4 regions of the Virgibacillus dakarensis genome follow, and region 4 is predicted to be linked to each of the others. Evidence: riboswitches for the same ligand, from Rfam matches in the RefSeq annotation. Region 4 holds a riboswitch; each other region holds the start of a gene.
The links. Region 4 has a riboswitch for cobalamin ahead of CZ382_RS11060 (acyl-CoA thioesterase). Riboswitches for the same ligand answer to the same signal wherever they lie in the genome.

Region 1 (7,716 bases), 830 kb from region 4:
GGCGTATATCGAGTATAGTTTTAAAGGGACATTTCCTGTATTTGTGACATTGTGCCACATTCCCGCCGGTATCATGATGGCAGAGTCATCAAAAATTCTCCTTTGAAAACTTAAGTTGTCTCTACTTTTGCCCATTTGTACAATTCCCTGACCTTGTTCAACCCTTAAGAATTGATCAACGTTAGGGTGCATCTCCAAACCAATATCTTCACCAACATGGAGACTCATTAATGTAACTTGCAAATGATTACCTGTCCATATTGCAGTACGATACGTATTGTTTTGCTTGGTGGCTTCATTGATATTTATAACAAATGGGTTTGCTCCATAATCTTTTAACGTATTCTGACCATAAGATGACTGATACGAAGCAAATGTCTCATTCGGATCAGCCCAATAACCTGTAAGATTTCTGTAGGTATGCATGGGTACATTCATATAATAAGGATATTGATACATATAGGGCACACCGTACATTTTCCTCAATCCCTTCACATTCATAAATTGTTATCACAAATTATCCTATGTACTGTAGGAGAGGTGTGTGCACTTGACCTAATGTAACTTTATATGAATATTTTAACCCTGAATCTTTTCTTACTAGCGTCTCCATAATAAATACATATTTCTTAATGATAAACCAATAATAGTGTTAAAAATGAAAGGGGGTAAACTATCCAATTGAAGCGTTCATCTAACATTAAGAAATTGATTAAAAAAATAAAGAAGAAAAATACAAAACCCCAACAGCAAAAATTCTCTAACGAGGATTGGCAGCCGTTTTCAACCAATATTCATGAAAACGAAGAAGCATTAAAACAACAGTTAGGTACAAGTCAGGATGTTATGTTTACCAAATTTACGATTAAATTACAAAATGGCGATACACTTAACGCTATATTAGTTGCGATTGATGGATTAGTTGATGAAGAAGCAAAACGTGACAATATAATAAAGCCACTGATTGAAAGTGCGCTGCAAGAAAAACCTAATGAAGATTTAAAACAGATACAGGAAAGAATTTCTGCAAAAAAAATTACCGTGGAAAGCAATTTATTTAAAGCTGTCCAGCAAGTCTTAAAAACAAAAGCATTACTAATCATTGACGGTTTTAATAAAGGGTTGCTAATCACTATCGAAGGGTTTGAAACTCGAGCTATCGAAGAACCCGATACAGAACAGGCAGTGCGAGGAGCAAGGGAAGGTTTTATCGAATCAACGGGGGTAAATGTTTCATTGCTTCGCCGTAGAATTGCCCACCCTTCTTTGCGATTCGAAACAATAGAGATCGGCAAGTATAGTCAAACGGGTGTTACGATAGCTTATATAAAGGACATCGTTGACCTTGACCTTGTACAACGAGTCAAGCATCGTCTTGATGAGATAAAGGTGGATTCAATTAACAGCTCAGGAGATGTTGAACAATTGATTGAAGATCACCCATATTCAATCCTTCCGACAGTTGGCAATACGGAACGGCCTGATAAGGCAGCAGCTTTGTTAATGGAAGGAAGAGTCTTGCTTTTAATTGATGGAAACCCCTTTTGTTTATATGTTCCACATTTGTTTCTCGAAAGTTTCCAGAACATTGAGGACTATAATTCTCGTCCATATTATAGCTCATTCATTCGTTTAATGCGTTTTTTGGCTTTTTTTATCAGCATCTCTTTTCCTGCTTTATATATTTCTGTCCTTAATTTTAATAAATCGTTAATTCCATCAGATATGATTGTACCACTAATTCAAGCAAGAGAAACGGTTCCGTTTCCACTTGCGATGGAAGTCATTATGATGATCTTGATGTTTGAAGTTGTTCGTGAGGCTGGAGTTAGACTGCCCAAACAACTCGGATCTGCTTTAAGCATCGTTGGTGCCTTAATTTTGGGAGATGTATCCGTATCGGCTGGACTTGTCGGAGCCCCGACAATTGTTATAGTTTCCATATCTTATATAGCCGCCTTCGTCATTACGCCAATCGCGGATGTCACTGCATTAATACGTATTGGTTTGTTCATTGCCAGTAGCGTGTTCGGATCATATGGATTGTGTATGGCTATGTTGGGTCTGTTAACCCATATGGTGTCATTAACATCACTTGGGGTTCCTTATATGACACCCTTTTCACCAAGCCACTTTCAAGATTGGAAGGACGGTATTATCCGTTTTCCAACGAAGTTGCTGAAACAGCGACCAAAAAGTATACCAAATCAACGCACAACAAGAATGAAGTCATTACCAAAAACAGGTGATAAACAATGATACGAACGATCTTCATCATGATTTGCAGCCTCTTTTTATTAACAGGTTGCTGGAACAACCAAGAGCTTGATAAAACAGCCCTCGTCCACGGAGTTGGTCTGGATAAGTCAGACGAACAATTAAAAATAAGCGTTGAAATCATTAAACCAACAAGTAATCAAGAAGGAGGTCAAGGTGGGGGTAAAGGTAGTGGACAACATATCATACTAGAAAAAAACGCTGATACATTTCTTGAGGGAGCTCGTGAATTGATTCGGTATGCAAAACGGCGCCTTCAATTCGGACATGCTCGTGCATGGATAGTTAGCGAGAGGTTAGCAAAAGGGAATTTTTTCCATTTACTCGACACTGTTAGACGGGATCAAATGTTTCGCTTAAACAGTCACCTATTTATAACGCAGGAAGATCCAAGCGAGATTTTGAACACGCCGACCCTGTATGAGAATCTTACCTCTATTGAGCTTGTGACTGCTTTGGAGCAAACACAATTTATTGCTGAATATGCACCAATAACTTCTCGTGAATTTTATAAGTTAATCGAAGGACCCATTCCTAATGGCTACATACCAATGCTTTCAATTAAAAAGGCAGGTGAACAAACAGTCACCTCAATTGACGGAACAGCAGTTATCAAAAACAATCAAATGGTGGGCAAGCTTAACACTGAAGAAACGATGGGGCTGAATTGGCTCTTAAATCATGTCGAGGGTGGGAGTATTACTGTTTCCCTCGATGAAAACGAGAAAGTTTCTTTAGAAATTACGAAAGCAAAAACAAAAACGAAACCGATTTTAAATGGAAGGCAGTTAAACGTGGGTATCCAAACAAAGATTGAAGGTACACTTTCAGATAATATGACGACAAAAAGAATTAACGAAGCTTTCTTAAAAGAAATTGAAAAAAAGATCTCTCATCACGTTCAAAATGAAATTCATACCACATTAAAGAAATTACAAAAAGAATTGGAAACAGATATTACTGAAATTGGATTAGAAACACATCGAACATATCCAGAACAGTGGCAAACTATTCATTCGGAATGGAATGATATCTTTGCTAATGCAAAGATATCTATCGATGTTGATGCCAACATTACCCATGAAGGGTTGATTAACGAAAATGATCCTCGTGAACATCGAAAACCATACAACAACCCCTATCCATTTTCAAAATGAACTTTATAATTATAAAGGAGTAAAAAAATATGTTAACAAAATGGGAGACGCTATTTTTATTAATCATGACACTTCCTGTTATGGGACATGTCCTTATCCTCCCGATAATGCTCGATGTTGCTGGAAGAGATGCTTGGATTTCCGTTCTTCTCTCACTTCCAGCCGCATTTGCATTTGCATATGCAATTTATCGACTGCGTTTGAACCATCCGGGCATCAATATTTCCGAAATGTTTGCCCTTCTTTTAGGTAAATGGTTTGGAAGAATTGTTGTCGGGCTTTTCATTCTCTATTTTTTATTTTTAACAATATTTTCATTTTCTGCCTTGGTTGATGTTGTTTTTATTGATTTTTTGCCTGAGACGCCTCGAATGGCCATTCTCATCTGGTTTTTAATCTTTTTCTTCTATGCAGCCACTAAGGGTATTAAACGAATTGCATTAACTGCTGGTGTGTTAGCTCTTATTGGCTTGATTACAGGTCATACCGTTACATTGATGGATACTCCAAAAAAGGATTGGAGTGAACTTCAGCCTTTGTTGGAGTTTGGATGGGGTCCAGTATTATGGGGCACTCTAATTCTTGTAAGCATTTGGATTGAGCTATTGTTGTTATTATGTGTTCCAATCAAAAACATTCACGAAAAACGATTGTTTTTATTATGGATCATTGGGGTATTGCTAAATGCACTGATGATGACTTCGACAATAACCGGCGTCATTACAATTTTTGGACAAGGACAAGCTGATAATTTTACGTATCCGGCAACGGAAATTGTACGAATTATCAATTTGGGGTTTATTGATCGCTTTGATATTTATGGCATGATTTTAATGACATTCGGTACGTATATCCGCTGTAGTCTTTATTTTCGGATTGCCTACAATATGAGCGTATCGGCAAATTCCTCGAAATGGGTGAAACGAATACTGTTTTCTTTTTTCGTTGTTCTTACTTTTTTCGGTACCCTTTATCTTTCAAAAGAACATTTTCGTATTACTGAAGCAATTAACATATATACATACATGATTGTCCTGTATCCGGTACCTTTTTTGTTGTTATTTATCTCCTGGATGAAGAAAAAGAAAGCATAAAGTGACATACAATCACTTGAAGTCAATAATGTACGATAATACATCTACATGTTTACAAATCTATTGGCTGCTTATGCCCTATAATTTGGCTTTACTCACTAATAAGTATAATGAAAATCTATTGGAAAAATTCCCAGCTGCCTACCGTCTTGGTTTAGTAGCAATGATGGCAAACCAAATATGAAGATGGAGTTTACCAAAAATCAATAAAAATTATCCAACCGTAGGATTTATAGGATGCCAAACCAGGAAGAGAACTATAAAACTGAATATAGAAATATAATATACTGGAGATTGATGATATATTTAAAAAGCCCCTTTAGACAAAGCAGCATCCAAAGGGAAGTAAAGCTTCGCGACTTTGTTTTAAATCTGCACGAGCTGCAGAAACATCATCACGAATTGACGATAAATCCGAGGAAAAGTAAATTCACCTCTTGCCAAAACAGAAGAATTGATTTAGTATTGGTATTACACAATTAATACAATATATTGTATTAACTACTATCCAGAAAACTATATATAGTATTTTAACCTAGGCTAAGATGCCGTTTGGCTTAATTGGGAATCTGGTGAAAGTCCAGAACTGCCCCCGCAACTGTAAATGCTGACGAAAGTGAAGAGATCCACTGTGTACGTGGTATACGGGAAGGAATCAGGAGTAGGTGGAAGCATCAGTCAGGAGACCTGTCTAGTATAAGGTGAAATTTCAGCTTCTTCGGGGATTGAGAAGATGGGATGATGGTGCTGTAGGTGTGTGTTCAAAAGGGAGGATAAATGTGTCTTTATTTACTGGATCTTTTGAACAACCTCTGTAGGGACAAGTTACCCTTCGTTTAGTTGTGCTGTCGTTTCATCCACTCAAATAATATTGGGTGGATTTTTAATTCCCGGAAAAGGATGTTCAAAAAGTAAGGGTTGACTTCGGGCACTTGTTTTGGACATATATCGGAAAAGGGAGGAAGAAGAAATGAGTTTACAAACAGCTTCAGTCATGGATGACATCATTGCCGAACTGGATGCAGCTGCACAAAAATATCATCTGGATACAGCAAGCATCACACAACAAATAAAGGCTTTAGACGTATCAAAAGAGGAAGCAAACCAGCAGGCATTATTCTATGCGCTGAATAATATTGCGATGGATCAGCCGGGGTGGACTTTTGTTGCTGCCAGAATGTATTTAAACGAATTATATCAGCAGGCGGCCACAAACCGCGGCTATAACGAAGACATAAAATATGGCGATTTTTATCAACTAATCAGGACGCTTTCAGAGAAAGGAATCTATGCAGAAGATCTGCTCTGTTTTTACGAAAAAGACGAAATCAAAGCATTGGAAAAAGAAATCGATCCTGAACGGGATCAATTGTTTAATTATATCGGCCTGTTTTTGCTTGCTGACCGTTACATAACAAAGGACCATGAACATCAGATTTATGAACTGCCGCAAGAGCGATTCATGATTATCGCCATGACATTGATGAAGCACGAACCAAAGGAAAACCGACTGGAATTGGTAAAAGAAGCTTACTGGGCAATGAGTAACCTGTATATGACTGTAGCAACACCAACACTTGCCAACGCGGGAAAAAGCTTTGGTCAGCTTTCCTCGTGCTTTATTGATACGGTTGATGACTCACTTGATGGGATCTATTTAAATAATTGGGATATTGCCAGACTTAGTAAAGATGGCGGTGGGATCGGTGTTTATTACGGAAAAGTGCGGGCACTTGGGTCGGATATTAAAAAATTCAAAGGAAATTCATCTGGTGTTGTTCCCTGGATCCGTTTGCTGAATGATACAGCGGTCAGTGTTGATCAGCTTGGCCAGCGTCAAGGAGCTGTTGCAGTTTATCTGGATGTGTTTCATAAGGACATCATGAATGGCTTCCTTGATCTGAAAACGAATAATGGGGACGAAAGGCGTAAAGCTCATGATATTTTTACAGGTGTAGCGATGCCAGACTTATTTATGGAAAAACTGCAGGAAGTTGATGAGAATGGCCGCAGTATTGGCCAGTGGCACACCTTTTGTCCGCATCAGGTGAAACAGATAATGGGATGGAAAGATGAATTTGGTAATGCACTTGGTTTAGAGGACTTTTATGACGAAACAGACCAGAAATACTTTGCCGAAAAATACGAGGAGGCGGTAAACCATCCATTGCTCCCCCGGAAAACATACCGGGCGATGGATATTATGGCACGAATCATGGTTGCACAGCTCGAAACCGGGACACCGTACATGTTTTACCGCGATGAAGCGAACCGGCAGAATCCGAATAAACATGTACGTGGAATTGGCCGGACATCGATTTACTGCAGCAATTTGTGCACGGAGATTATGCAAAATATGTCGGCAACTGCGATTACCAATGAATATCAGGATAATGACGGAAATATTGTCATTGTACGGAAACCGGGGGATTTTGTTGTTTGTAATCTATCATCTATTAATCTTCCGCGTGCAGTAGAGGCAGATGTATTAGATCGGCTTATTGCGATCCAAATGCGGATGCTTGACAATGTAATTGATTTGAACACGATTATGGTTGGACAAGCACAAGTAACGAACCAGAAATACCGTGCAGTGGGATTGGGAACTTTTGGTTGGCATCATCTATTGGCGCTGAAAGGTATTTATTGGGAGTCGGATCAAGCGGTAGCATATGCGGATGAATTGTATGAGAATATTGCCTATCATGCGATTAGGTCATCGATGGAGCTTGCTAAAGAAAAGGGAGCATACAGTAATTTCTCAGGTTCGGAATGGCAGACGGGTGCCTATTTTAACCGGAAAGGGTACAATAAAGATCGCTGGCTGGAACTGAGAGAACAAGTTGCGAAGCATGGTATCCGTAACGGTTGGCTAATGGCTGTAGCACCCAATTCATCGACTGCGAAAATCGGTGGCTCAACAGACGGGATTGATCCGATCTATGCTGTAGAATACGCCGAGGAAAAGAAAAATTTCAAATTCAAAGTTACAGCACCAGATTTGGATCATACGACATATGCCTTTTACCGCAGATCCCGGCATGAATTGGATCAGCACTGGAGTATTAGACAAAATGCGGCGCGACAACGTCATGTCGATCAATCGATTAGCTTTAATTTATACGTCCGGCATGATATTAAAGCAAGGGATTTGTTGAATCTGCACATGGACGCTTGGAAGCAAGGGT
Region 2 (7,716 bases), on a different contig from region 4:
TTTCACCTTTTTTGTTTTTATCGTTGCTAACACGAGGCGGATTTGAAAATAGCTGATTTCATCGGCCACTGCATCTTTTAATTGCTTCAGCGAGTAAGTTTTTGTCCGTTCAATAGCTTCTATTATTTCATTGTACTGTTCATCCGTAACAAACGATGATACGGGAAATGTCGAATCAACTAAGGCAATTTCAACGATATGATCATATATCGTATTACGCTTAAGCTTGCGCATTGCAGCTATCGTCTCGACCGAATAATGACGCTGCAGCAGATGATGCGTATGCTTGGCTGATTCAGTTATAAAAGATCGCTGTTCTGCATCTTGAATGATAGCATGTAATAGCTGGTAATCAGCCGGTTGGGTTTGGATAACACGTAACATACGATGAATAATACTTGTCCACACGAGCTTGATATCCATCGACGGGATTTGATAGCGATAAGCCAACTGCTGCATGCTTTTTCCATAGGACCTGTATCCTGTAAGCCGATCAACAAATATACTTGCTTCCTTATCCGGTAGCATGCTTAATAATGTATGTAATTCATCATGCAAATAATGCAAATAAGTAGTTTCATTCCATTTTAACGTTTTGTAAAAGCTTTTCACCCAGACTTGTACAGTTTTTTTATCGACAATTGGAATAAAAGAATAGTTTTGCATGCTGCTGTTCGTTAAGATCTGAACCAATAGTAATAACCGTTCGGAAAAGACAGGTGCCAGTGCATGATAGCTTAACCCGTTGAAATGGTTCAAAGCTAATCTGGATTCGTGTTCCAGGAGCCATCGATCCCCTTGACTCGTCAGTTGAAAACAGGATGATTCATCAACCGAAATCAAGGCCTTTTGTTCGAGGTGGCGGATCAATTCATGAAATGTATTTTTTCGTAATGATTTATCAATCCCATAAAATAGCGCTAAATCGTAAAGATGTGTGTCCTGAACGGTTTGAATCGACTTTTTTCCTGTTAAAATATGAAATATCGCTGCAGTTGTTCGTCTCGCTTTAATCTGCTCACAGCATTTTAGAATAAGCCCTTCAATAAGCAATTTCCAGTCCCCTTTATAAATAGAAATGTTATCTCGCTTCAACAGGGCGCACCCTCCCACTGAATGAAGTTTCACTTTATGTGAAGATCGGTTCCCTTTATTGAAATGAAGGGAAAACCGGTTTACAATAAATGAGAATGGTCTGCCGCTAAGATCTAGGAGGAAGATGGATGCCGAAATATACAATTGTCGATAAAGAAACTTGCATTGCGTGTGGTGCTTGCGGTGTTTCAGCGCCTGATATATATGACTACGATGATGAGGGGTTAGCCTGCGTTGTAATAGACGATAATGAAGGTACCGCCGAAGTCTCCGAAGTGTTGGAGGAAGATATGTACGATGCCTATGAAGGATGCCCGACCGATTCCATTAAAATTGCTGACAAACCATTTTTAGGCGATCCGTTAAAATATGAAGAACCATAATCCAACCAGGCTGTCTCCTGGTTTATTCAGATGAGAACAGCCTGGTTATATGCGACTGCATTTACCGCGACCAACGCGTTTCTCCCCAAGGTGTTACGGATAATCTGACGAGCAAAATCTTGATGAGCGTTCCCTAATGATAATGCCAAGCAGCTCTAAGCGTAGTCATTCTCACCCTTATTTATTATATTTCTGCGAAAGTGACTATAGATGAGGTTCCTGATCCATTAAAATCCTATTCCTGATCAGATTTCATCCCATTTACAACTATCATAATTTGCTTTGGAGAGAAAGTCAAAAAATAGTATTCTGTCATTTTGTTCATTTCTGTACATATTTTTAACACGAGATGACCTTTTAACGATCTATCGTAATCGGATTGACAGCTTTTGGAACCTTTATCGGCTTGGAAAGATCATAATCGCCTATTTGGTTTACCTTCGTATTGTGAAATGTTACGTATGCATATCCGAAACTTTTCGCTGTCATCAATATAGCGTCAATCATCGTTATACCTTCCTGTGTATTTGGCAGTGCTGCATTATTGGACAACGTAATTTCCAGCTGGTTTTCGGTTGATACGGAAAACTGAATTTCTGTTGGGATGGTGCGGTAAACATGTGATGCTTCCCGATTTTGTTTCATTTCATTTAACGCAGCAGCAATCGATGTCTGGGTGTTCAGATCGATGGGAATCAAAAAACCTCTATCCGCACCAGGAGCACGGAATAAGTAATAGCTTGCTTTATCCGTTACAGGTTGTGCTGCAGTTTGAAACGTTTCAGCATCAATCCCCCATTTTTGCTCCTGCAAATAATCCTTGATCACATCCAAGCCAATACCTTCCTGTGTTTCAGGCAAAACTAGAGCTAATGGGATCACATTATTGCCAATCGTTGCTTGAATGGTACCATACATGATCGACTTTTCACCTTTATTCTGGAGCACATGACTTTCAAGAGGCTTATCGCTTAGTGTCTTTGGACTGCCTTGTTCTGTTGCAAACTCCTCCGCAACCATGCCTGATTCATCCCCATGTTGTCCGCTCTCTACGGAAGTTGCTTGATCAGATGCCTCATTGTATGAACTTTTTTCTTCTGTAGGCGAACTGCTGTAAAGGGCAAACGGAACGATCACAAGGATAATAATAGTGGTTAGCAGTGAAACGAAAACAGGAATATGGCGTGTATTCCTTTTACGCTTCGGTGAATCCTTTTCAGCTGGCTTCTGGGAGATGCGTGCCAACAGTTCGTCTTTATCCGTTGTATCGCTTATGTATGGCAGCTGTTTGAGTAAATCCTGCAAATGCTGGTCGTCCTTTTTGGATGATTTCATGATGCATCTCCCCCTTTCTGATCTTCTGTCAGATATTTTCGTAAAACATTCAACCCTCTATGTTGGGTTGTTCTCACTTTGCTGATACTGAATCCTAATATATCTGCGGTATCTTGAATAGAAAACTGATTTATGTACCGTAATAATAAAACACTCCTTTGATCAATCGTACATTTATCAAGACACCGATAGATCGCTTGCATTTCATCGTTAAGCACGACTAATTCATCGGGCAATGGCTCCTCATCCTCAAGTAAATGCCCCTGTCCATACCAGTCAAAAAACTCAGAGATACGGTTTCGCTTCCGTTTTTGTGAGCGAAAATAATCAATCGTTGTATGGCGGGCAATGGCGAATATCCAGGTTTTTTCACTGCTGTCCCCCTTGAATGTACCGAGGGATTTTAAAATTTTAAGATAAACCTCCTGAATCAGATCCTCTGCTGTTTCTTTGTTTTTCACCATATAAAATATAAATTGATACAAATCCTGATGATACCTATCATACAGTTCGTCAAAAACGACCTTCATCGAGATCCCCCGTTTACCCATATAGTCGTCTGCGCTCGTTAAAATGTTACGTTTTTCTAAAGTATAATAAAAAAAATATTAGAAAACTAGGCATTCGCCAAGCTTTTGGGCGAATGCCTTAGTTGCACTTATGCAGGATAAGAAAGTTTTTTCTTATCTGCCAAAATACCAACCCAAATCTTGTGTCAGGTTAGCTATTTTGTATTATAGATCATCTTATAATCGTTTTGTAATATAGCCTTTAAAAAAGTGAGCTAGTATCGGATAAAGCATGATCATAAACACGGCATTGCCAATCGCGTGATAGGTGTCGAATGGCAATCCTGCCAAGTAATACGGAATGAACTTTCCAGTAATAGGATAGTTTGTCAATGAAATAACAAACCCATAAAAATAACCACAAAATATAGAAAAGACCACGATTACTAATAATGGAATTTTATATGGAAGCTTCCCTAAAATCCCACTGAGCAACCCGATAATTGCCCACGACACAACCTGCCAAATCGTCCAAATACCCATACCAAGCATCATATTGGACAGAAACGTGGTCAACACTGCTAAAAAAATTGCAGCAACAGGACCAAGAAATAAACCGCAGATAATAACAAGCGATGTCACAGGTTGAACATTGGGGAGAAACGCAAACGCGTATCTTCCTGCGACTGCAAGTGCTGCAAGTAATGCAAGCAACGTTAATTTATACGTATTCACTTATCTCATTCCCATGCTTGCAAGTCAAAGGATACGTTATCGCCAGGCGATAATTTAATATCTTTCACACCTTTTGAAGCCATTTCACCGTTAACAAAAACCATCCATGCCTTTTGTTCATCCTTCTTCGGTGCAACCCCTTCGATTGACGTAATAAATCCCCCATCGTAATCGGTCTCAATCGCAAAGTTGTCCTCCATTACATCAATCAATACCGCCCCATCTTCAATTGGTATCTTTTTTTCATCGATGTATTCTGTTTCTTTATCCTTTGAAATCGTAATGGTAACCATTTCTTCATTTTTTTCGGTTGCTGCTTGATCCCCGCTTTGCTGTTCTGTTTGCTTATCATTAGTTGCAGCTTTTTCACTGCTTTCTTCCCCCGTACCGCATCCACCTAATACACTACCAATTACAACGAATGATACTAGATATAAAAGCCATTTCTTCATAGTCTCCAACCTCCTGTGTATTCTTTAATCAATGTAAAAAGCTAACCCTGATAAGAGTTAGCTGATAAGACAATCGAAACACGAAAAAATATAGTACATGGAATCGGTCGTCTCAATCACTTATACCCCCGAAGCATTGAAACAAATCAAAATTGGCAGGTCTACTGACTTGTGATGATAACCTACTTTAAGGCCTTCCCATATACTTGATACAGTGGATATCCTTATTTCGTACATCACTTACAGTTGCGAGGACAGTTCCGGTTCTTCACCGGATTCCCTTTTAAGCTTGTGCACCAATTTCGATAAAATGTATTCAGTTGTCTTTCCCTGTAAAATGATAGCATAAAATGGTTATGTTGAACATCTTTACTAATCATTAAAATCTGCTGGAACCTTAAAAATAAACGTGGTTCCCTGATTTAATTTACTTTGGACAGAAATCGTACCATGATGAGCGTCAATAATATTCTTGGCAATTGCCAACCCTAATCCGGTTCCTTTTTTCTTGGCATTCCTTTCCCTTGATTTATCTGCTTTATAAAAACGTTCAAAAATAAATGGCAGATCATCTTCTGGTATACCACTTCCGCTATCTTCAATCATTACATGCAGTTCCGCAGTCGTTGACTCCACCGTTACATTTACATAGCCATTAAGACCCGTATGGCGAATTGCATTATCAATCAAATTGGTAAATACCTGTTCAATTCGATCCGGATCACAATTGACAACCGGTTTTGTTATTTTCTTCGTCAAGTTTAATGTAATATCATTATCATCCGCGATACCTTTAAATTTTTTCAGGATCCGATCAATAAACGGTTCCACTTCAACAGTTTCTAGATTCAGTTGAATATGGCCTGCCTCCATTCGGGCAAGATCCAGCAATTCATTGACAAGCCTGCCCATTCGGAGTGTTTCTTCATGAATAATTTGCGCGAGATCATTCTTTTCTTCAGGGCTCTCGGCAACATTGTCCACTATTGCTTCACTATACCCTTGTAACAAGGAAATCGGTGTACGTAATTCGTGTGATACGTTGGCAATAAAATCCTTCCGTAATTTATCCAGCCGGCGCTCTTCCGTCATATCACGGATGACTGCAACAGCTCCACGTACATATGTCTGATCGTACAAAGGGGTCATGATCATTACCCAATTTCGCCCCTGTAGGCTGATTTCCTTCAAGGCCTCTTTTTCACCATGAATAACTTCTTGAAGGATCTGATTCAATTCATTCGGCAGCTTTCGATTTTCTTCATTTACCGGGAGACTATTTTCAAAATACCAATCCTGGATAAATCGTTCTGCAGGTGGATTGGTGACAATCATATCGCCATTCCGGTTCATTGTGATAACGCCATCCGCCATCGAAGTTACAATTCCGGATAGCTGCTCTTTCTCTTGTCGTAATGCATTAATATGAAACTTTAACTGCCTTCCCATTCGGTTAAAGGCCATCGCCAGCTCCCCAATTTCGTCGTGGGTTAAGATTGGTACTTTTGTATTGAACTCACCCCTTGTCAAGTCAAAAGCGGCTTCCCGCATTTTTATCAATGGGGAGGTGATTCTTGTCGATAGGAAAAAGGCAAAAATGGTTGTTAAAATAATTGCAATGCCTGCCGCCAGAAAGATGATTTTTGTTGTCTCTGCTTTTGTTTGGTCAACAACATCCAATGATTGATAAACAAAGACGGCTTCATCATTTGACACAGGTATACCGACAATCATAATTTCTACATCTGTTCCAGGGATGATGGTTTGTTTCCTTATTTTTTCCTGGTTTGTTAGGACACCGGATAAATCCTTGTCATTATTAATCCATTTTTCGGTCAGCTTGGATAAATTGTCATTGTTACTAGGGGAAACCCATAGTCCATCATCCTGATAAACAATAGCCACCCTGCTTGATGGGTCTTTGATTCGGTCTGTTGTTTCATAAAGTAAATCATCGTTATTGTATTGCTCAATCATATAGGAAACTTTGGTTGCTGTTTGCATTAAATCCTTTTCCGCTTCATGGATATGAAAGTTTTCAAAAAACTCCAGCAGTAAAATCGTCAGAATAAACAATACAAAGGAAACTAGCAATAATATTGTTACTGCTAGTTTCCCTACAACGCTACGCCAAAACATTATGCATCATCTACCTCAAATTTATAGCCAACGCCCCAAACCGTTACAATCATTTTCGCAGCTTCTTTTGATACATTATTCAGTTTCTCACGTAATCGTTTTACATGTGTGTCAACAGTACGTAAATCACCAAAGAATTCATACTGCCATACTTCTTTCAGCAAATGTTCCCGGTTAAATACTTTATCAGGTTTATTGGCCAGGAAGCATAACAGCTCATATTCTTTCGGTGTTAAACTGACATCTTTCCCATCGGCGGTGACACGATGTGCGTCTTTATCAATCGTTAGATGTGGGAATACGAGCAAATTTTTCGGAACGGAGTCATCCTCTTTCACCACTGCAGCGGAAACGCGGCGCAGCAGCGCTTTTACCCGTAAAACTACTTCCCTTGGACTAAATGGTTTAACAATATAATCGTCTGTTCCGACCTCAAACCCCTGCACACGGTTTGCTTCTTCCCCTTTTGCTGTCAACATAATGACAGGTGTCGTTTTTTCCTTGCGAAGTTCCTGGCAAACCTCGATCCCATCCATCTCAGGCATCATAATATCAAGCAAAATAACATCATAATTATTATTTAAGGCTAGCTGTAAGGCAGCCTTTCCGTTGTCTGCTTCTTCTACAACAAAATCTTCACGTTCCAGATACATGCGAATCAATCGTCTGATCCGATCCTCATCATCTACAACTAAAATTTTTGCATTTGTTTCCATGAAATTCACTCCCCACCTATACCTATTTAAAGTATAAATGAACGAGCGCAAAAAGTATAAGAAAACGCTGAACCATTTTTACAACTCATTCAGAAACATTACGTTATTTCCCGTAATTTGTAAACCTACGCATACGAATGCAGACCGGCTAAAATCAGGTTTACGGCAATCAGATTAAACATAATGATCGCAAAGCCGCCCACTGCCAGCCAAGCCGATTTTTCCCCATGCCAGCCTCGGGAAAGGCGCAAATGTAAGAACGCTGCATAGAAGAACCATGTTACAAGCGCCCATACTTCTTTTGGATCCCATCCCCAAAAGCGCCCCCAGGCTTCTTGCGCCCAAATAGAAG
Region 3 (7,716 bases), 1.7 Mb from region 4:
TGAAACATCGAATCAATCAGAAAGAGCCGATCAGAAGGCTGCATCAGAAGGATCAGAACAAGAAGTAAAAGCAGCAAATGACAAGCCAACAACAAAATCTGAGGGAAATGAACAGACGGAGCCAAGCGGAAAAGAATGATGGAAAAGGGCATCGGAGTGATGTTTGTATGAAAGCAAAAAGTATTTTAAAGCTGATCAGCAATATTGTAACAACCCTATTGTTTATTGTGCTGCTCGTTACGTTATTTGCCGTGATATCGATGAAAGCTTCAGGTGGTGAAGCAAGTATATTTGGCTATCAAATCAAGACGGTCCTTTCCGGGTCAATGGAACCAGACATTCAAACCGGATCGATCATAACGATAAAGTCTACTGATGGGCAGCAGACCTTTCAAAAAGGTGATGTGGTTACATTTAAAACAGAAGAAGATATTTTTGTGACACACCGGATTGTGCAAGTGAAGGAAGATGGACAGCACTATATTACCAAAGGAGATGCGAATGACGCGCCCGATATGGATCCTGTCTCACCAGGAGATATTGTCGGGGTATATACAGGATTTACGGTTCCGTATGTCGGGTATGTTATGAATTTTGCTAACTCCAGAGAGGGTGCTGCGTTAATGTTAGTGTTACCTGGTGTTTGTCTGCTTTTATACTCTATGGTAACGATTTGGCGTGCATTAAGACAAATCGATAAACCCAAAGGTGATGTAGGGACAGACGCGAAATAGGCAGTTATGTTTTAACCAATAAAATGAAGGGGGAAGTTTTAGATGGGTTTAAAGAAACAACTTGGATTGGGTATTATGTCGGCTGTGCTTGGTTTAACGTTGATTGGCGGGGGGACTTATGCGTATTTCAGCTCCAGTAAGACAACCAATAATACATTTGCGGCAGGAACATTGGATTTAGCTGTGGAACCAACGACGATTATTGATGTAGACGGTCTGAAACCAGATGATTCTGTCATACGCGATTTTGAATTGCAAAACAGTGGATCATTGGATATAGCGAAAGTACTGCTGGAAACGAATTATAGCGTTATCGATGCGGAGGGCAATAATACTGACGATTTCGGCAAGCATATTCAGGTTGAATTCCTGTACAATGCGGATAAGCTGGATGAGGTAATCTATGAAACAACGCTGGCAGATTTGAAAGAGATGACACCGGAAGCAGTTAACGAAAGTGTTTTTTTACCAGCATTTGGTGAAAAAGGTCTTGAAGCAGGAAGTTCAGATGATCTTGTTGTAAAGTTTAATTTCCTTGATAACGGTGAAGACCAAAATCAATTCCAAGGTGATTCACTAAAACTTGAGTGGAAATTTAATGCACAACAAGCGGCTGGTAAAGAGCAATAGTTTTTCGAGTGACAGGCACCCAGTCGGGTGCCTGTCACTATTTTACTTCTTTACTTAGTGCCTTAAACAATGCTATTACCATTAAAATCATGACAAATGAAAACGGTAGTGCGGCGATGATAATGGTGTTCTGAATCGCTGTTAAACCGCCGACATAGAGCAAAATTAGTGCTACGGCAGATTGAGCGATACCCCAAATGATTTTGACTTGATTCGGCGGTATCAGGGAACCGTTCGTTGATTGTATACCGAGAACAAACGTCGCTGAATCGGCAGAGGTAATGAAGAATGACGCAATCAGCAAAATCGCAATGATGGAAAGAATGAACGATAACGGCATTTGATCGAACATATTAAACAATACGAGTTCTGTTGCATAGTTTGTCAAGTCAGTACCACTGTTTTGTACATCTCCAGCAGTTGTACCAAATGCGGCAAACCAGATGGAAACAAATAATGTTGGTGCGACCATTACACCGAGTAGAAATTGACGAATGGTTCTTCCTTTAGATACACGTGCAATGAACATGCCGACAAATGGTGCCCAGGATATCCACCATGCCCAGAAGAAGATTGTCCAATTGTTATGCCAGGCACGATTATCTCCCTCAAGTGGTGCGGTTCGGAAGCTCATTTCTATGAGGTTCTGCATGTATTGCCCAAACGTTTCAGTAAACATATCAAGAATCAATAATGTCGGACCAACAATTATCACAACGACTAGTAATAAAACCGCAAGTACCATGTTTGTATTGGATAAATATTTAATTCCTTTACTTAAGCCGGACCAAGCGGATGCAATGAAAAGGATTGTTACGATCAGAATAATGATAAACTGTGAGAAAAAGCTAACTTCTACACCAAATAAATGGGAGAGTCCCCCATTAATCTGGGCTGCCCCAAAGCCTAGTGAGGTTGCAACCCCAAAAACCGTCGCAAACACTGCTAGTACATCAATTAAAACCCCAAGCGGACCATTCATTTTCTCTCCGAACAATGGTTTTAATGTGGCCGAAATTAATCCCGGTTCTTCTTTGCGGAATTGGAAGAATGCCAATGCTAGTGCCACAATGCCATACATCGCCCAAATGTGAACTCCCCAGTGGAAATAAGAATAGGAAAGACCTTCTTTGAAGGCTGCATCCGTACCAACTTTTTCTGTTGCTGCATCAAGGGCATAGTTAAATAGTGGCTCAGCAGCACCATAGAACACGAGCCCGATTCCCATCCCCGCAGAGAACAGCATGGCTATCCATGTAGGAGTTGAAAAATCCGGTCGCTCTTTGTCCTTGCCTAGACGAATTTTACCGTATGGACTAATTGCAATGATAATAGAAAGAATAATCATGGCAGACATAAGCAGCATGTAATACCAGCCAAATGATGTCGCAACAAATGCTTTAATGTTGCCGGTTATTTTCTCAAATTGCCCGGGAAACAGAGCACCTAATATTACTGCCAGGATAACTAAAACCAAAGTGATGTAAAAAACCCTTGTAACTTTCTTCATGAATCCCCCTGAAAAATTTTGACATAGTAATAACGATACCAAAGACTTTAAGACGGTGCAATTTTATTCTTAGATTATCCAATAAACGGGGTAATCATTTATCGATAACAGCTATTTATCTAAGATGAGAATTATTGTAATCTTAAAAAATGAGTGATATACTCTCGTCTTTGACAGTTTTTGAAGGGTAAAACCTCCCGAAACCTTGTTATTGAAAGGTTTTGGAAGGTTTTTTTTACTATCAAAAGTTGAGTACTATTTTGTCTTCTTCAATTGTTTTAAAATTTTTTTCATGTCCTTTATCGGAACAATTTCATAGTCTGTTCGAAACCCAAACACCTTATGCAACTTATCCGTTAATTCATCCCGCTCATAAAGTGGAACATAACCTTCACCGGAAACTTCCATTACCTCCATATTTCGTAATTTTTGAATGACTGCGGGACAAGTGAATGCCTCTTCTAATTTTTGCTCTACTATACGATAGGTTAGTAAGGCAAGAAAACAAGTAAGAAAATGGGCTTCGATCCGATCTTCTTTTCGTACATACACAGGTCTTGATTTTAGTTCACTTTTCATGATGCGGAAACTTTCTTCAATTTCCCACCGTTGTTGATTAATACGAATCAATTCCAGTGGATCAGATTCCAGATTAGTGCACACTCCATAAAACCCGTCATACTTTGCTTCTTTTTGAATCGATCCCTCATCAATTGAGAAATGGGCCTTTTTAGCGACCTCTCCGTCTCCTGTAGTATACTGGGCCTGAATAAACCGCGCAGGATCATTGGGTCTTTTCTTTTTAAGAGAAGATGGTTTTTTCACTTTTTTCAGAGCTCGTTCGATTTGTCTCTCCCGAATGGTTTGTTGATAATTTTTATATTTTGGTGAAAAAGTGACAAGAAGCCGTTGTTCTAAATTTCCTTCTTTAATCCAACGCTCTTTGAAATAAGTTGTTTGATTTTCGGAACTGTCATCAACATCAGAAAGATGAATGGCTTTATCGCCTGGCCTTACATGCCACCCAGAAGGGTCAAGTGCCCATTCTTTCAGATGTTTTTTTAATTTCTTGATGGATTGTGTAGTAATGAATCCACGCTTGCCTAACGTGTTATATATCCGATTTTTTTCAGAAGATAGGCCTGCATCCGTACAGACAACAAACTGGGATAGCTCAAAGTCTTTTAAAATTCTTTTTTCTAAAGGCTTAAGAGACCCTTGTTCGTTGTCATTTCCTCTGAAAATAGAAAAGGCAAGGGGAAGACCAGAGGCGTCCATAAATAACCCCATTTGAACTATCGGATTTGGCCGATTTTCTTTTGATATTCCGAATTGTTTATCCCCATCCTCCTGTTCGATTTCGAAATAAAAATTGGTACAGTCGTAATACAAAATTTTTTTGTGACGGTTGACCAATTTCAAGCTGTTTTTATAAACCGTTTGTTGAATAAAATCTGTTTCCTTTTTCAGCACATCTAACGCGCGATACAGTTGGTGGGGCTCGCATTGAATGCCTTCTAATAAGGATTGCGCTTGTTCAAACGAGTTCTTTTTAGACGTAGGATGCAGCACACGCATATAAATTAATTTAGACAGGATTTCATTGAGGTCATAATGAAACTGATATTTTTCCTGAATGGTCCTTGTCGTGTGCTGTAAACCCAGTTGGTAGTAAACGGATTGTAAAAACAAATAACCAACATTGAACGAGCGTCGCTGATTGTGCTCAACGATTTTTCGCGGATTATATTTTGCGATAATGACCGCGCTTTTTTGTTTCTTTTGTTCCGTTAATTTTTTTGCATAGGCCCGCGCCCATTCCTCCGGATCCACACCCGGATGTTTTTCACGGATCTCCTTTTCATTTCCAAGCGCTTCCACAACTTTTGTCGTTGATTTTCCGTTGATATCACGGACATTTTCGATGACGGAATAGGAAACGGAATTCTTGGACACACTCTTTTTAATGCGCATCACTATCCCTCCATTTCCTTTAGATACGTCTAATATAACATAGTACTAAATAGTACTCAATAATAAAATTAAAAATTTGACAAAAAAATAAGCCCTCACAAGGCTTACAGTGTTTTTTTGGAAGTGAAACTGTCAAACTCCCGCACCTAATATTACTGCCAGGATAACTAAAACCAAAGTGATGTAAAAAACCCTTGTAACTTTCTTCATGAATCCCCCTGAAAAATTTTGACATAGTAATAACGATACCAAAGACTTTAAGACGGTGCAATTTTATTCTTAGATTATCCAATAAACGGGGTAATCATTTATCGATAACAGCTATTTATCTAAGATGAGAATTATTGTAATCTTAAAAAATGAGTGATATACTCTAAGAGACAAATTGAATAGGTTTAGGATATAGGTGCGGCAAATTCATTCTATTTATTGTTTAAAGGGGAGTCAGGTCGAAATCCGTAACTTGTCCGCAAACTTTATATGGGAACGATTCGAGCGAGGCACTGTATTCGTTTGTATGGAAATGGGAAGGGCCAAAGGTAATGACCATGACCAGGGAGACCTGTTTATGTCCAATAACAACCTGCGAGGAGTCGTGTTACGTGCAAATAAACAGATGTGCATGTTTATATATTTTCTCCCTCGAAGCATGTTACAACTTCAATATGGGAGTTGTTTTTTAATGTATAAGAGGATGTTCAAAAAGGCACCAAATGATAAGCGGCGAATCTCTTCGTTGGCTTGCTTTTCCGCTCCTCATGTACCTTTTTATGTACACTCCGGTGCTCAAAGCTACGCCGCCTCGACCTTCTTGCTTCTCATTCGGCGACTTTTTGAACACGTACTATAAGGCCCAAATTAACACCCATCTGGAGCATTTTCTTTAAAACCCCCTTTGCAAGTGGCATTAATAGTGATTTCGTCGTTGCTTAAACCTCTCAATTACAAGTTGTCAACAGGCAAATTTGTCCATGCGCAAAAAGCTTTAGTCAAAAAGAAATATTACTTATTACTTTTTTTGAAAGGGGTTTCAAGTTTGTCCATAATGAACGGAGAGGATGGAGGAGATCTTTATGAAAACAGATGCTAAGTTTGTACCAGGGCTTGCGGGAGTAGTTGCAGCAGAAACAGCGATTTCATTGCTTGATACCGAAAAAGAGAAAATCGTGATTAAAGGGCATGATTTAATAGCGCTATCGAAGGATAAGGACTACTTGGATATTGTGAACCTTTTGCTTGAAGACACACTGCCTGATCAAACAACAAAAACAAAGTTGGAAGAAAAATTGAAAGCGTTATATGATGTTCCGACTGGTCTAATCGCAGTTTTTAAATCATTACCGAAAGCAACACACCCGATGGATGGTTTAAGAACCGGCATCTCCGTACTTGCAGGTTATGATGAACAGATTGATGACCGTTCTTTAGCGGTAAATAAAAGCAGGGCATACGATCTCTTGGCAAAACTGCCTACTATTACAGTAAATAGTTATCGAATACTAAATAACCAGGAGCCGGTTCAACCGCAGCAGGAATTAGCTTATAGTGCCAACTTTTTATATATGATCACTGGAAAGGTTCCGACCGAACAAGAGGCGAAGATTTTTGATCGATCCCTTCTATTGTATAGTGAACATGAAATGCCGAACTCCACATTTACTGCGAGAGTGATAGCATCAACGCAATCGGATTTATATGGTGCCTTAACAGGGGCGGTTGCGTCACTGAAAGGTAATTTGCATGGTGGTGCCAATGAGGCTGTCATGTACATGTTGCGTGAAGTTGATTCAGCAGCTTCCTTTGAAGAATTACTAATGAAAAAGCTAAGCCGAAAAGAAAAAGTTATGGGCTTTGGACATCGGGTTTATATGAATAAAATGGATCCAAGAGCATTAATGATGAAGGAATCATTAAAGCAACTTTGTGAGAAGAACGGAGATTTCTTATTACTGGAAATGTGTGAGGCTGGGGAAAAGTTGATGAAGCGGGAGAAAGGTTTATATCCGAACCTGGATTATTACGCTGCTCCAGTTTATTGGCTGCTCGGGATTCCAATTCAGTTATATACACCTATCTTTTTCAGTGCACGAACAGTTGGATTAAGTGCGCATGTGATTGAACAGCATCAGCATAATCGTATATTTCGCCCACGGGTCCATTATATTGGCAAACCGTATTAATTTGTGATTTGACTATCGGAAGGTGATGTCACGAAAAGCGTGTCTCGGATTTGCCGACAAAATTCAGTTAATCGCCATGCCGACATTTGAGATAATCAAGGCTCACGTAACCTGCCACATAAAAAGGATAGAAAGGAAGAGGATTGTGATTAAAGTAGATGAAACAAATAAAACCGATGTACTACTCGAGGAAATTGCCGATTATGTTTTAAACAAAGAAATTATAAGCACAGAAGCATTTACGACCGCTCGTTATGTTTTGCTTGATACTTTAGGATGTGGAATTCTTGCGCTTAGCTATCCGGAATGTACGAAGCTGCTTGGCCCGGTTGTGCCTGGGACGGTTGTGCCAAACGGAACTCGCGTCCCCGGTACTTCCTACGTACTTGATCCAGTAAAGGGAGCTTTTAACATTGGTTCCATGATTCGCTGGCTGGACTATAATGATACATGGCTAGCTGCTGAATGGGGGCACCCTTCCGATAACTTGGGTGGAATCCTGGCAGTTGCCGACTATGTAAGCCAGGTCCAGGTAGCAAAAGGGAAGGATCCGCTTACCATTCATGATGTATTGGAAATGATGATTAAAGCACATGAAATTCAAGGTGTTCTTGCACTGGAAAACAGTTTAAACCGTGTTGGGCTGGATCATGTGTTATATGTGAAAATAGCAACAACCGCTGTTGTT
Region 4 (7,716 bases):
AGTTAACAATATTAGTTGCATCCATTGGTTCTTCACTGGACACTAGTACTTCATAAAGTTTGCTTTCGTATTGCGAAAAACCGAATTTTTGTAGCATGTTTCCTCCTAATTATTAAGCATTTGTTATGAAAGCTATCCATTATAAAAAATCCAAAAGGAAAATCTATTTTATTAATAATAATAATAAACTAAAACTGCAATAAATTCCAATAAACTTTACCCCTTATTTAGTGAGTTAAAGTAGGGAATTTCCTTTCTACCCTTGAATTATGATGGGATGCCAGTGTACGGACGTGATTGGAAAATTCTATGGCAGAAAGGGTCAATCACACGAACAATCAGCCCAAGAAAAGTCGTTCAGCTGGCCTTCTCATTCGGCGACTTTTTGAACACGAAGTTATAGGAGGATTTATAACGCATTAACGTATAATACCCCTATCTCTAGGCGTGAGTAAATCAAAAACGTAAAGCATTTTATAACCAAAATTAAACAACTATTTTAAACCCGTCCCAAATACGGGGTTAGGTTGTTTGAGGTTTTAAATTTATCTTACATTGCAAGGTAAATATTTAATGAAAACACTTTTCCTCAAAACCTCCATAAATCCATTCTGAGGGTTTTTATTTTATATCATGTATAATACCATTAATTATGTGTTATAACCCCTTTAAAACGGCTCATATATGCCTTATATAATGTGTTATTTGTGGATTAATACAGTGATTTTAGAAGTGGATTATGTTATAATTATAAATGTAAAAAAGCATGATTTGTAGAACCTGGTGTTTCCTTTTTTGTACTTTCTGTTAATATCTCATGCTCTAATACTTACTCAATAATTGCTTAAATACTCAAAACAAGGAGGCAGATAGGTGAGCAATAATATGAATGATCGTTTTGCTAATGAGAAAATTCCAAAACTGATTTTTTCGCTTGCTACTCCAGCAATCGTAGCACAGCTAATAAATGCACTGTACAACGTGGTCGATCGAATGTTTATTGGAAGAATACCCGAGACGGGCACACTTGCCTTGACTGGTATCGGGATAGTGTTCCCTATTATGATGGTGATTCAATCATTTTCAGCTCTAATCGGCTTTGGGGGTGCACCTCTAGATTCTATTAAAATGGGAGAAAGAAAACATAAAGAAGCTGAAAAGCTATTGGGAAGTTGTTTTTTAATGTTACTGATTGTCTCATCCGTATTGACCATAACTTTTCTAATCTTCAAATCGCAGTTATTAGTCCTGTTTGGGGCAAGCCCTGATACATTGCCATTTGCTGATGATTATATGGGCATATACCTAATTGGTTCGGTCACTGTACTTATATCACTAGGCTTGAATCAATTTATCGCCGCACAAGGATTTGCTAAAACTGCTATGATAACAATATGTATAGGCGCAGCAGTTAACATTATTCTTGATCCGATTTTTATTTTCGGAATGAATATGGGAGTAAAGGGTGCGGCGTTATCCACTGTAATTTCCCAAACAATCTCTGCTGTATGGGTTTTATGGTTTCTTACCTCAAAAAAAGCACATTTGCGACTGCGATTTGAATACATACGCATCGATTTTAAAATAGCAGGCGGTGTACTAGCTTTAGGGCTTTCACCGTTCATTATGCAATCAACCGAAAGTCTTATTCAAATTGTATTCAATACCTCTATTGGTAAATATGGCGGAGACCTTTACGTTGCTGCAATGGGAATCATGAGTGTCCTCATGCAACTATTTACATTGTTGTTGAATAGTTTTGCACAGGGGGCACAACCAATTATCGGCTATAATTACGGATCAGGTGACCATGATCGAGTGAAGTCCACTATAAAGTATTGCAGCCTTTTTTGTGGAATGTTTGGATTGACTATATGGAGCGTATTTACTTTTCTACCACAGCTTCCGATTATGGTTTTCACTAATGATCCCGAATTAATCAGGCTTACTACGAAGCTTATGAAAATATTCTTTTTAGGTACTTCTATTTATGGGGTACAGTTAGCATTTCAGCAAGTATTTATCGCTTTAGGGCAAGCACAAGTTTCCATTTTTATCGCTGTACTTCGAAAAATTATTTTGCTTATTCCATTGGTATACCTGCTTCCGATGGTTATTTCTCCGAAAACAAATGCCGTGATTATCGCGGAGCCGATTGCAGATTTCTGTGCCGTGATAACTTGCTGTGTTTTATTTGGACTCAAAGTAAAACAGCTTCTCAAAGGAGCCAAAAAATCGATAGCGGAGTCACCTTAGCCTTTATGTAGTAACAAAAGAAAAGAGTCCAGTTTCTTTATTTGAATATAGAGAAGTTGGACTTTTTAAATTGAAATTTACTTAACGTTGTAAATCCGCATTTTCCTAAAGCTACCCCAATCAGCAATAAATTTTTCTGGATTCCCGGAATAAGATAGTCATATCCTTTTCTCTACTATACTATGGAAAGCATAAACAGGTTGATAATAGCCTTTGGAGTCTAAGTAGTAGTCTCTATTTTATGGATATGCAGGGTTTCTATCAATTTATTCTGAGAATAATATTTAAATTCCCCTTCTAAAACAGTCATGGGCTTATCAGCAAATTGACAAACGACTTAATCAATTGTCAAAGGATATTTTTAAAAGACATATACAAACAGAGGGGATGTCATAGTCGAAGTTGTAGAAACCAATGCTGTATGCTCTACCATTACATTGTTGCCTGATTATAGGACAGACTTCGGCAAGCTTGTCGAAGGGAAATAGTATATTTAAATAGTTTGTGATGACCATTATAAAAATTAAAGTGAAGCGACCACTTCACTTTAATTTTCATGAAAAACAAGCTTTCTTTTCTCCTTCACCAGATTCACCCTTGAAAACATAACGGCATAAAAAATTGTGAATAGAATGTAGGTTGTCCCGACAAGAAAGCTTAGCATTCTTGGTTCAAAGATTTCCAACAGATAACCGGCAACTCCCATTGATATGCCAAGCATTGTATTGGTCATCATTTGGGTAATTCCGAAAAATGATCCTTGCCGCGGTTTGGGTACAATCTTCATGATCAGCGTGCTTAAGCAAATATTACTGATTCCACCGGCAAATGTAATAAACACAACGATAATGAGCGCCAATGAAAAGACAGGGGCGATACTTAAGAGAAGGTGTCCACAGCCCTCAAGTGCAATGAATACAATGATAAGTGCAACTAGCTTCCGTTTCAGTAGATTGGATAAAAAGGAACTAATGATAAATCCCAGCCCAAGAGAGGCATAGATAAACCCAACGCCAAGGTCACCCATGTGGAAAATGTCCAGTGCATATACACTTATCAGAACATTATCAATCCCGTTTGCTATAGGCATCGTAATCTCGATAATGATAAAGATTAGAAGTACAGAAGATCCCTTGATAACCCCCCATATAGAACTGGATTGTGCAGGATTTAAGCTCTCTGTTTTATTCTTAACAGCTGCCGGGATGGTCATGTTAACAATAAATAAAGCTGATAAAAGATAGGATAGACCATCTAAAAGAAAAGCCAGGTTTAAACCAAAAATATAGGAAATAACCCCGCCACTGCAGGAACCAACAACAAGAACAACGCCGACCATAATTTGTTCCAGTGCATTTATATAGAGCAACCGATCTTGTTTTACTAACGCAGGGATGGCAGACATCCTTGTTGGTGAATAAATTGCTTCTCCAGCGGCAAGGAAAAATGCACTTGTGTATACGATCCATAAATCATCTGCACCCTGAACGAGGATTGGCGATATCGCAAAAGGAATTCGGATAATGTCCATCACGATCAGTATCTTCCTTTTGGAAAAATGATCGGCCAAAAACCCGCCGATGGGAGCTAGCAATAAAAATGGGGCCATCCTTATTGCGAAGAGAAGCCCAATTGCCCCTCCCGAACCGGTAACCTGATAAAGTAACGTCAGAACAGCTACCTGACTGAAGCGGTTGCCAATCCCATTCATAAAGCCTGACCAAAACAGTTTTTGATAATTTTTTTCCTGCTTCCATACGGTCCAATTCTTCATTATTATCACCTTATTTTAATTTCATCTAATTTCATATATATCTAATTAGCTTTGTAAAAAAATTAGCTGACTAAATCAGCCATATTTCTTCAGGGTTTAATTCGTACTGGCCATTTTGTCTATTCATAAACTGGCACATGATAAATTCCCTGCGAATGGTTGCATAATCATCATGAAATTGCTTAATGTGCACATTTATTTCCTCTTCACTGTATGTTTTGCCTTTTTCCAGGCCTTGTACCAGGTGTTCCAAAATGATTAGTTTTTTCTTGCGCTGGGCGGGAATCGTTTTTAACTTCCCATTATCGTCAAAGAAGTTTTTGACGACATTATACTTTTCTTTATCATCAACCTGAAAAGGCTCCATTTCTTTTTCTCCCCCGATCTTAAGAATTGCCTGCGCTAAAAATGCTAATTTCTTTTCATTCAAATGAAAGTAGATCGTATTTTTGTCGCGCCTTTGATAAATGACATCAATTTCCCGAAGCTTGGTAATATGGTATGAAATCGTTGGTGGCGTTAAACCGAGTTTACCAGCAATGGCCTGCCCATGGAGTGGTCCATCTTTTAACAAGGCAATAATTTGAATGCGCGTTTTGTCGCCAATGGTTTTATGAAAATTTACAATTCGATCAAGCTGCATTTAGGAAACCTCCAGTTGATTTATCTAATTAGATTTTAATCTAATTAGATAAATATAACAATAGTTTATGTGGAATTTCTGAAAATAAGTGATTAGAATAAGTGGTGATGGATTCCGGGAAAGCTTCCGGATTAAAGGATAATCCTAATGGTCGCGGCTCAAAGACCCAAATTCAGCACATCTTGTTCCCCGCTCACTTCGGTAATGAACTGCAGAACATCAATGGAAAAAGGACAACACATCAACGTAAAAGTGCAAATCATCGATTGAGAACTGTCAAACATCACGTAAAAATGCAAGTTATGGAATTGTTCCGTGAAAATCACTATCTTACTAAAAAAGGTGATATAATCAAGAAAATGGAATACTTTTTGCCTTATGGTGACTTGTGTTGCAAGTTGAAAAGGGAAGCTGGTGAAATTCCAGCGCGGTCCCGCCACTGTAATGAGGAGAATCCTTTGATTACCACTGTTTCAGATGAGAAACGGGAAGGGAAGAGATTTGTCGATTCTAAGCCAGGAGACCTGCCATGGGGAAGAGCATTCAATCCTACGGGAAATAGGAGGGTGTTGCGCTTTCTGATTTTATGTATCTTTATTTTTTGTGCGCATTTTTAACATCTTTCTATTGGAAGGTGTTTTTCATTTTTAAAGGAGGATATAAATGTGGAAAAAGTAGCTATACAGGATTCTAAAACTATTCAAACCCGTTTAGTACTTCCGCCAGATACCAATCACTTGGATACGATGTTTGGTGGAAAAGTACTGGCTTATATCGATGAAATTGCTGCATTAACAGCGATGAAACATGCCAAAAGTGCTGTGGTTACGGCGTCTATTGATTCCGTTGATTTTCTTTCTGCGGCCAAGGTTGGGGATTCCTTGATGTTAGAAGCATTTGTTACCTATACTGGGACAAGCTCGATGGAGGTTTATGTAAAAGTTACAGCACGTGATTTAATTAAAAATGAGGAAAGACTTACAACTGAATCTTTTCTTACCATGGTTGCTGTTGACCAGGAAGGAAAGCCAATTGCGGTTCCGAAAGTTTATCCTGAAACAGAGGAAGAAAAAAGATTATACCGTACAGCGCCATCAAGAAAGGAGAATAGAGAAAAACGGGCAAAGATACGCTGATTCGAAATAACTGAATCAGCGGAAGGATTCTCTATTCCGCTCAATAATTTGCTTGAGCAATTTACAGAATTTATTTTCGTCCTCTGCTGTAAATGCTTTGGGTCCTTTCGTTCGTTTTCCGCCTTTTCTGGCCATAGCACTTTCGTAACGTGTTTGCAAGAGTTGATCAATGTTGTCGTTCGTATAGGCAAATCCCTTATGGTGCAGAACAATACATCCTTTAGCTAACCCTAGCGAGGCGAGGCCGTAATCCTGTGTGATAATGATGTCGTTTTTCTGTGCCAATTTCATGATCCGGTAATCAGCAGCGTCAGCGCCAGTGTCGACATAGATCGTTTCGACCCCTTGCGCTTCTCGAGTATTCGAAAAGTGGGCAAAGCTTTTTACGAGAACGACAGGGATATTCTCAGCTTTTGCGATGGAAATGGTTGCTTCTTTTACTGGGCAGGCATCGGCATCGATATAAACTTTCATTAAGTTCTCTCCTGTATGGTTTGTTATTGATAATGATAGCAGAAATTGCGTCGAAGCTCTAGGCATTAAGTACTTGGTGTTTTGCTTAATTCTTTGAATAACGGCTTATTTTTGACTTTTATTTTTATGTTTTTCTTTTAATTTGATCTGGGCTATCCAGTCATCGATTTGTTTCTTTGTCCAGCCGGCTTTTTTTCCAATCATAACAACGGGATCAGGTAATTTATTCCGGCTTTTGTAGACAGATAACTCTCGTGTACTGTATTCTATCCCCTCTTCTTTGGCAAAATCAGAAATTTCCTTTAGACCATAGTATTGCTCCGGTTTTTTAGCTACCATAAAATCACACCTCTATTACAATTTTTATCTTTTTAGTTGCTTCTTCTTTTTGTTTTATAAATAATGGTTAAGGTTGTACAGCTGATGAGGATTGAAGCAATTGAAATGATGAAAGTAGCCGTTTGCATCAGATAACCTCCTTGACAATTTTATTATATTGAGGGTATGATATGAATATAATAGTGGTGCAGAGAGGGGTTTCCCCCTGACCTCAATGGTTGTTATTAGAATCCTTTTCCGGTTGGGACGGCGAAGGATTCTTTTCTTTTCGGCTATATAGGTTACGGTACGTTGTTACAATTTCAGTAACAAGCCCAACGACTGACGCAGCCAGGCCTATTATGGCCGTTAGAAGTAAAATCATCTCCACTATTTTTCACCCCCCTTCATAAAGGGGTAGGGCACTTATCATACCCTCTATATAAACATAACCAATTACGTTGACTAAATCAACAATGAATTGTTAGAAAAAAATTAACGATATTTTAAATAAGCGTGCAGTCTGTTCGTACCAAACTGCACGCTTATTTAGTTGTTTGTTTTTTTACTACTTAGGTTTATTCTCTTTATCAAGCCATGCTGCCCCCCTTACAAAATATGTTCTTCCAAGCACCTCTCATCAAATTTAAAATTTATCACATAATAATGTACCCTTTACAATAGTGTACGACATACACTATAATGAAAACAGGAGATGATGACATGAGCGATGCAAGTGAACAGATTGATAAATTAATGCAGGAATTACGACGTGGGACGATTACGATTGGTGTCCTTAGCCAGCTATCCGAACCGCAATATGGATACTCTCTTGTTTCCAAGTTAGGGGATAAGGGGATTGACGTTGAGCCTGGTACATTATATCCGCTGTTAAGAAGGCTGGAAAAACAAGGATTGTTGGAAAGCAAGTGGGACACGAATGAAGCTCGTCCTCGAAAGTATTATTTATTAAGTGCAACAGGAAAAGAAGTGTATGATCAGCTTTGTGTTGAATGGAGAAGTATTGTTTCAAGTTTAGATCATTTAATTAATGAACATGGAGGAATGTAAAATGGAGATGGTTGAAAGGTATATTTATGCGGTAACACAAAAAC

Region 1: linked by a shared signal. The riboswitch ahead of CZ382_RS15340 (ribonucleoside-diphosphate reductase subunit alpha) and the one ahead of CZ382_RS11060 (acyl-CoA thioesterase) in region 4 are both predicted to bind cobalamin.
Region 2: linked by a shared signal. The riboswitch ahead of CZ382_RS07075 (DUF4430 domain-containing protein) and the one ahead of CZ382_RS11060 (acyl-CoA thioesterase) in region 4 are both predicted to bind cobalamin.
Region 3: linked by a shared signal. The riboswitch ahead of mmgD (citrate synthase) and the one ahead of CZ382_RS11060 (acyl-CoA thioesterase) in region 4 are both predicted to bind cobalamin.

The regions. Positions count from the first base shown of each region.
Region 1 covers NZ_LT732554.1:1,133,423-1,141,138, forward strand. The annotation lists gene CZ382_RS15320 (cupin domain-containing protein) at 1-477, opposite strand, end outside; gene CZ382_RS15325 (spore germination protein) at 682-2,259, shown strand; gene CZ382_RS15330 (Ger(x)C family spore germination protein) at 2,256-3,434, shown strand; gene CZ382_RS15335 (GerAB/ArcD/ProY family transporter) at 3,464-4,528, shown strand; cobalamin riboswitch at 5,055-5,237, shown strand; gene CZ382_RS15340 (ribonucleoside-diphosphate reductase subunit alpha) at 5,499-7,716, shown strand, end outside.
Region 2 covers NZ_LT732553.1:1,399,386-1,407,101, forward strand. The annotation lists gene CZ382_RS07050 (helix-turn-helix domain-containing protein) at 1-1,095, opposite strand, end outside; gene CZ382_RS07055 (ferredoxin) at 1,224-1,478, shown strand; gene CZ382_RS07060 (hypothetical protein) at 1,836-2,813, opposite strand; gene CZ382_RS07065 (RNA polymerase sigma factor SigX) at 2,810-3,343, opposite strand; gene CZ382_RS07070 (ECF transporter S component) at 3,560-4,057, opposite strand; gene CZ382_RS07075 (DUF4430 domain-containing protein) at 4,063-4,509, opposite strand; cobalamin riboswitch at 4,647-4,825, opposite strand; gene CZ382_RS07080 (ATP-binding protein) at 4,882-6,648, opposite strand; gene CZ382_RS07085 (response regulator transcription factor) at 6,648-7,364, opposite strand; gene ccsB (c-type cytochrome biogenesis protein CcsB) at 7,490-7,716, opposite strand, start outside.
Region 3 covers NZ_LT732554.1:2,024,110-2,031,825, forward strand. The annotation lists gene CZ382_RS19220 (hypothetical protein) at 1-139, shown strand, start outside; gene sipW (signal peptidase I SipW) at 168-734, shown strand; gene CZ382_RS19230 (CalY family protein) at 777-1,364, shown strand; gene CZ382_RS19235 (glycine betaine uptake BCCT transporter) at 1,402-2,874, opposite strand; gene CZ382_RS19240 (IS1634 family transposase) at 3,130-4,848, opposite strand; cobalamin riboswitch at 5,236-5,432, shown strand; gene mmgD (citrate synthase) at 5,922-7,028, shown strand; gene prpD (2-methylcitrate dehydratase) at 7,174-7,716, shown strand, end outside.
Region 4 covers NZ_LT732554.1:302,202-309,917, reverse strand. The annotation lists gene CZ382_RS11080 (TrmB family transcriptional regulator) at 1-97, opposite strand, end outside; gene CZ382_RS11075 (MATE family efflux transporter) at 874-2,256, shown strand; gene CZ382_RS11070 (MFS transporter) at 2,804-4,030, opposite strand; gene CZ382_RS11065 (DUF2087 domain-containing protein) at 4,101-4,673, opposite strand; cobalamin riboswitch at 5,036-5,219, shown strand; gene CZ382_RS11060 (acyl-CoA thioesterase) at 5,339-5,809, shown strand; gene CZ382_RS11055 (YaiI/YqxD family protein) at 5,825-6,283, opposite strand; gene CZ382_RS11050 (hypothetical protein) at 6,389-6,622, opposite strand; gene CZ382_RS11045 (PadR family transcriptional regulator) at 7,325-7,672, shown strand; gene CZ382_RS11040 (HAAS signaling domain-containing protein) at 7,674-7,716, shown strand, end outside.